2 regions of the Mycobacterium sp. G7A2 genome follow, and region 1 is predicted to be linked to the other one. Evidence: riboswitches for the same ligand, from Rfam matches in the RefSeq annotation. Region 1 holds a riboswitch; the other holds the start of a gene.
What was found. Region 1 has a riboswitch for cobalamin ahead of ACEWX3_RS02865 (energy-coupling factor ABC transporter permease). Riboswitches for the same ligand answer to the same signal wherever they lie in the genome.
Positions count from the first base shown of each region.

Region 2: linked by a shared signal. The riboswitch ahead of ACEWX3_RS24005 (ABC transporter substrate-binding protein) and the one ahead of ACEWX3_RS02865 (energy-coupling factor ABC transporter permease) in region 1 are both predicted to bind cobalamin.

Region 1 is NZ_CP169251.1:592,052-595,447, forward strand. It holds gene ACEWX3_RS02855 (energy-coupling factor transporter transmembrane protein EcfT) at 1-430, opposite strand, end outside; gene ACEWX3_RS02860 (energy-coupling factor ABC transporter substrate-binding protein) at 440-808, opposite strand; gene ACEWX3_RS02865 (energy-coupling factor ABC transporter permease) at 805-1,530, opposite strand; cobalamin riboswitch at 1,569-1,770, opposite strand; gene ACEWX3_RS02870 (serine hydrolase) at 1,804-3,162, opposite strand; gene mhuD (mycobilin-forming heme oxygenase MhuD) at 3,137-3,396, opposite strand, start outside.
Region 2 is NZ_CP169251.1:5,054,847-5,058,242, forward strand. It holds gene ACEWX3_RS24000 (FecCD family ABC transporter permease) at 1-795, opposite strand, end outside; gene ACEWX3_RS24005 (ABC transporter substrate-binding protein) at 792-1,814, opposite strand; cobalamin riboswitch at 1,857-1,979, opposite strand; gene ACEWX3_RS24010 (TIGR03617 family F420-dependent LLM class oxidoreductase) at 2,093-3,121, shown strand; gene ACEWX3_RS24015 (TetR/AcrR family transcriptional regulator) at 3,176-3,396, opposite strand, start outside.

The DNA.
Region 1 (3,396 bases):
GATCGGCGACGTGGCACAGCGGGGCCGGCACGCCGGCTCTGCGCGCCAGGTCGAGCAGATCGGCCATCAGGGTGGTCACCGCCAGCCCGATGGTCGCCGACGAGGCCGCGATCGCGCGCAGCGACGTGTCGACCGCGAGGTCGAGTCCTCCGGGCTCGAGATGCGGCCCCCCGCGCAGGCCCACCGCGATCGGCACCGACCCTAGCGCGATGAACACGGCAGGGCCGATCAGCGCCAGGACGAACAGGCGCGGACGAACCCGGGCGAGCACCAGCGTTGCCACGGCGACCGCCAGAAGTACCAGCGGGGCGGCCGTGCGCGGTGGCAGCACCATCGCGCACACCAGCAACCCGCCGTACAGCACGAGCTTCTCCGCGGCCGGGTGGCTCGACCACCGGTTCTGGGCCGCACTGAGGTCCAGGGGATTCATCGCGGCGACTCAGGCGCCGCCGGGCGCTCCTCGGTCAGCCGGGGGCAGCGCCTCCGTGCGCCCCCGGTGCCGGCCCGCGTACCACCCGACCGCACCTCCGAGAACGATGCCTCCGAGCCCGGCCTGCAGCGCGAACAACCCCGACTCGACCTCGCCGGGAAGCTCACCGACCAGGGCGTCGTACCACGGCTCGTAACTCTCGTCGATACCGGCGATGACCTCTTCGGCCTGGCCGTCGGCGCCGCCGAACTCGGCTTCGGCGTCCTGCGAGTAGCCGTAGAGCAGGGAGCCGACGGCGATTGCGGCAGAAACGGTGAGTAGCACGATGGCCAGCACCCAGACCGAGCGGGAACTGGATTTGACGGTGGGTGAGCTCATCGCTGGACCTCCTCGCGCTCGCTGCTGCGGGGCTCCTCGCCGGCACCGGCCGGGACGTCCTTGTTCTTGAGGAACCCGAGGTTGAGCAGCTCGGACGAGGCGACCTGCATGAGCACGCGGACCACGACGACGGTGATGAGACCCTCGACGATCGCCAGCGGGACCTGGGTGATCGCGAAGACCCCCATGAACTCCACGAAGCTCTCCCCGAAGCCGCCCTCGGCGGACGGGAATGCCAGCGCCAGCTGGAAACTGGTGACGATGTAGGTGAAGAGGTCCGCGACGAAGGCCAGTGCGAATACCGCCGGCAGCAGTCCGACCCCGGCCTTGCGCACTGCGAAGAACACCGCGAAGCCCGCCCAGGGGCCGGCGATCGCCATGGAGAACGCGTTGGCGCCCAGGGTGGTGATGCCACCGTGCGCGAGCAGCAGAGCCTGGAACAACAGCACGATGGTGCCCAGGAACGCCATCACCGGCGGCCGGAATATGGCAGTGCCGAGCCCGGTACCGGTGGGGTGTGAACTCGAACCCGTCACGGACGGAAGCTTGATGGCCGACATGACGAACGAGAACGCTCCGACCGCGGCCAGCAGCGGACCCGCCGACGGTTGGCGCTTGACGGTGGCGACGACCTGCATGGCGCCGTGGACGACGAAGGGAGCCGCCGCGATGGTCCAGGCCACCGCGTGGGCCGGGGGCAGAAACCCCTCTGCGATATGCATTTTTGTCGGATGTGCCTTTCCGCCCAGCACCTCGTGGGCATCGATATCGGTGCTGTGGTCGGTCTCCTGGCTCACGGGTCCGTCGGATCTCCCGGGGGAGAGCCGAAACGCCGGAGTCCGCCTTCCCACCCGCGCGACGCGCGAGCAGTGGCATGCATGACGCCGACTTCCCGTTCACAGTGGCGAGGGCCGCCCCGGTCTTGCACCGGGTTCCCGTACACCGCAGCAGACGGAGCATAACCTCCACGCGGTCGGCGTGGTCGCTCCGGCGGGTTAGGTTTCGATCAGGCCGAACATCTGCTCGGCGATCGACAGCAGCCACGCGGCCGCGGTCTGGCTGCGGTATTCGGGCCAGTTCGACTGCAGGCTGACCACCCAGCCCTGACCAGTGTGGTCGACGGCGTACCAGCTGAAGGTCAGGTCACCGGGTAGGTTGCCGGCCTTCGCGCCGATGTAGGGCCATTTCGTGCGATCGAGGTCGATGCCCGGCACGAACGACAGGATGTCCTTGACGGGCGCCGCAGCTCCCACAGCGGCGCTCTGCAGCGCGGCGTGCAACCGGCAGATGTCGGCGGCGCTGGCGTACCACTCGGCGCCGATGGCCGAGGCGGGGGTGTGGGTGCGTTCGGGGTCGGGCTGGTACGGGCGCGTGTTGGTCTGCTGCAGCAGCTGCGCGCGTCCCTGCGGTGACGCCTTCTTCCACTCGTCGCGCAGGTCGGGCTCGCCCCAGCCGACCGAGAACATCTCGTGCATGGTCGGGAACGGCGTCATGCTGGTGGGGTCGTGGTGCCCGGCGGCGACCAGTGCGCGCTCGATGGCGCCCGGCCCGAGCCGGCCGATCAACAGATCGGTGGCCATGTTGTCGCTCGCCGAGATCATCTGCTGCGCCGCCTCGCGCACGCTCACTTCAGTTCCCGGCGGCGCCTTGTCGAAGCCCGAGGAGCCGACCGCCTTCGCTTCCTTGGTGATGGTCAGCTGATCCGACCAGGCCAGCGTGCCGGCTTTCACCGCGTCGGCGACCGCGAGCAGCACGTACAGCTTGAAGATCGATGCCAGCGGCAGCGACATGTCGGTGTTGGTGCCCGCCACCTTGGTGCAGCGCCCGTCGTCGACCCGGGCGACCTGATAGGAGTACCGCGCTCCAGAGCTGCTCAGCTCGGCGTCGACGTCGGCCCAGTCGTCGATCTGCGGCCGGACCAGGGTGACGTTGAAGCGGTCGACCATCCCGGCGTCATCGGTGCGCAGGGTGATCGTCTGACCGACCCCGTAGGACGTGACGACGTCGAGGGTCGCGTTGCCGGCGCCGATGTCGACGTCGGTGACGGTGAACGGTCGGTCCCACCACATCCTGTCGAGCGTGACGCCGACGTGTTCGACGATGTCCGGAGCGGCCAGCGTGCGGATGCCGACCTCGCCGATCGGCCAGTCGCTGTTGAGCATGTCCATGGTCTGCTTGGCGCGCAGACCCTGCGGAGTGTTGATCTGGATGGGTGCGCCGTAGCTGCCGTCGGCAGGAGCCGGTCGGGGGCCGGCGCACGCGCAGGCCAGGGCGGCGACGAGGGCGAGCGCGATCGTCAGCCTCGCCCGGCGCCGGACCCCGGCCGCGTCACGCCGAGGTGTCAGTCCCTGCAACGTCGAGCACAACCTCGAACTCCAGCAGCGATGCACCTTTGGCGACGGGGTTGGCCCGCTCGCCGGCGTGCGCTTCGATGGCCGGCCCGGTCGCCCAGGCCTGGAAAGCTTCCTCGGACTCCCACTGGGTGACGACGAAGTAGCGGTCTTCGCCCTTGATGGGGCGCAGCAGCTGGAAACCCAGGAAGCCGGGCTGATTGTCGACGGCGTGGGCGCGGTGGGCGAACCGCTTCT
Region 2 (3,396 bases), 1.4 Mb from region 1:
GATCGCCCCGGCCGCGGCCACCACGGTCGCGGTCATCAGCGCGGTCAGCACGAGCAGCACGACGCGGGTGCGCTGCACGGACACCCCGAGCGTGGCCGCGGTGTCCTGCCCGAATGCGAAGGCGTCCATCGTCGGAGCCATCAGCAGGCAGCACACCAGTCCGAAGCCCACCACCGCCGCGCACAGCTGCACGTCCGTCCACGACGCGCCGGACAGCGAGCCGAGTAACCAGAACAGCACCCCGCGGGTCTGTTCGGCGTTGGCCGACGACAGCACCACGAACGACGTCAACGCCGAGAACAGTTGGGTGCCTGCGACACCGGCGAGGACGACGCGGTCGGTGCCGCCGCCGGCGAAGTACGCCAACGTCAGCACCAACCCGAATGACACCACCGCGCCCAGGAATGCGCCACCGGACAGCGTCAGCACTCCGCCGCCGACGCCGAGCACCGCGACCAGGACCGCGCCGGTCGACGCGCCGGAGGACACGCCGAGCACGAACGGATCCGCGAGGGGGTTGCGGAGCAGCGACTGCAGGATGGCGCCGCACAACGCCAACCCGGCACCGCACACCGCGGCCAGCACGGCCCGGGGCAGGCGCAGCTGCCACACGACGCCGTCCTGCAAAGGTGATACTCCGGAGGCCGGGCCGCCGAGGTGGTGGACGACGATGGCGTAGACGTCGGGCACCGAGATCGCTGCCGGGCCGATGGTGATGGCCGCGGCCGCGGAGAGCACCAACGCCACGCCGCTCAGACCCCACAGCAGGGGCAACAGTGACGACGTGCTTCTCACCGCGGGGACGCGAGCCCGAACGCACTGAGCCCGTCGGCGACCTTCTCGACGCCGTCGACGGTGCGGATCGACGGATTCAGGTCGGCACCGTTGACGACGATGTAGCGTTGTGCCCGGACTGCACTGAGCTGACTGGTGACCGGATTCGATTCCAGGAATTCGATTTTGGAATCCAGTGCGTCACCGTCGATGGTGCGACGGCTCAGGTCGGCCAGCACCAGCACGTCGGGGTCGCGGTCGGCGACCGTCTCCCAGCTGACCTGCGGCCATTCGTCGTGGGTGTCGTCGAAGACGTTGCGCAGCCCGGTCTCGGCGGCGATGATGCCCGGCGATCCGCAGCATCCGGCCATGTAGGGCGTGCGGATGTCGGAGAACCAGAACGCGGCGGTGACGCCGGAGTCGGCGGGGTGGACGGCGTCCAAACGCTGGTGCAGGCCGGCGACCAGGTCGTCACCGCGCTGTGGTACATCGAAAATCTTTGCCAGGTCGGTGATCTCCCGATAAATCAGATCCATGCTGAGCGGTTGCGTGCGCGCGCCGTCTTCACTGGTGACCACCTTGCCTTCGCAGTCGCTGGGTGCCAGATAGGTCGGGACGCCGAGCTGGTGGAACTGCTTGCGCTCGGCCACTCCGCCGGATCCGAGGGTGCCGACGAACGAGGCGGTGACCAGGTCGGGGTCGGCGCCGAGGACAGTCTCCAGCGAGGGTTTGTTGTCGGCCAGGCGCGGCACGGTCTCGTTGGCGGCGGCCAGGTCTGCCCGCACCGGGTCAGTCCACGTGGCGGTGCCGGTCATGCGGTCGGCCAGTCCCAGCGACAGCAGGATCTCGGTGGAACTCTGGTTCAGTGACACCGCCCGCTGCGGGGGTGACTCGACGACCACGTCGCGTCCGCAGTTCTGCACGGTGAGCGGGTATCCGGTGACACCGTGTTCCCCGGCCGCAGACGGTGGCGGGTCGGCGGCGCGTCCACAGCCGACGACGGTGAGCAGGAGGACCAACAGTGTGGCGAGGCAGCGCACGGCGCACTTCCTTCGGTGTCAGGCTCATTCGCGGAGCCACCCGGCGTGTGACGAGATCACCGGCGGTCGGACTCAGGCCGCGAGGCCCATACCGTTGCGCGTCAGTCCCGGATTCTCACCGGATTCCCGACGATCTCGTTGGGCACTGTAGCAATAGTCGACGGGTCGGTGGGCGGTCAGCCGGGACGAGCCGATGCGCTGGATCGTCACGGCGGCTCCTCGTTGTGGGGGTGTGCAAGTCCACTGTGCTGCCGCAGCGCCTGTCGTAGGGTTCGGCCATGCACGTCGACGTGATGACCACTCCCCAACCGCTGCGGCGTATCGGCGACCTGGCCCAACGGACGCAGGCCGCGCACTTCTCCGGGATGTTGTTCACCGAGACGGGTCGCACCGCCTACCTGAACGCGGCGGTGGCGGCGCAGGCGGCGCCGGGCTTGGAGTTGTCGACGGGTGTCGCGGTGGCGTTTCCGCGCAGCCCGTTCGTGACGGCCGCGGCGGCGTGGGAGCTGCAGGAGGCCACCGGCGGGAACTTCCGGCTCGGGCTGGGCACCCAGGTGCGCACGCATGTGGTGCGGCGCTACGGCGCGGAGTTCGAGCGCCCCGGCCCGCGGCTACGCGACTACGTGCAGGCGGTCAAGGCGTGCTTCGCGGCGTTCCGGACCGGCACGCTGGATCATCACGGGGACTTCTACAGCCTGGACTTCATCACCCCGCAGTGGAGCCCCGGACCGATCGACGCACCGGACCCGAAGGTCGACATCGCCGCGGTCAACCCGTGGATGTTGCGAATGGCCGGCGAGGTGGCCGACGGCATCCACGTGCACCCGCTGGGCGAGCCGGGCTACATCACACGCCACGTGCTACCGAATCGCGCTGAGGGAGCAGAGAAGTCGGGCCGTTCCGCGTCCGATGTGGCGGTGATCGTGCCGGTGATGACGATCGTCGGCGACACCGACGAAGAGCGTGACCGCGAGCGGGAGCTGGTGCGGGCCAGCATGAGCTTCTACGGCAGCACTCCGAACTACGCGTTCATCTGGGACGAGGCCGGGTTCGAGGGGACAACGGCGCGGATCCGGGAGAAGCAGAAGGCCGGTGACTACGCGGGCATGGCCGCACAGATCACCGACGAGCACATCGCGATGTTCGCCACCGAGTCGACGTGGGACGAGTTGGCCGATGCGCTGATCACCAAGTACGGCGGGGTGGCGGAGCGCATCGTGTTGTACAACGCGCTGGCCGATATGGACCGGTTCGAGCGTTACGGCGAGGTGGCGCAACGGATCACGGGGGCTTCACTCTCCGGGTGATTCACCGCGTGCCGCGCCGGTGATTCACTCAGGCCGCTCCGGTCAGTGAGCGCCCTATCCCGATTCCCGCGCGAGCACGTTCGCGAGACCGGCCAACGCGACGTCGACGACCGCGTCCAGTTTGGCCTGCGACGCTCCGGCGGCCGCGTCCACGGCCAGCCCTTTTCCGATCGTGACCGCGTATCCCGCCAGGGCATCGGTGTCGATACGGGAGGCATCCTCGGTCGCGGCCAGGGCGGTGGCGACGGCGTCCTCGATTCCGCCGCGGTAGTCGG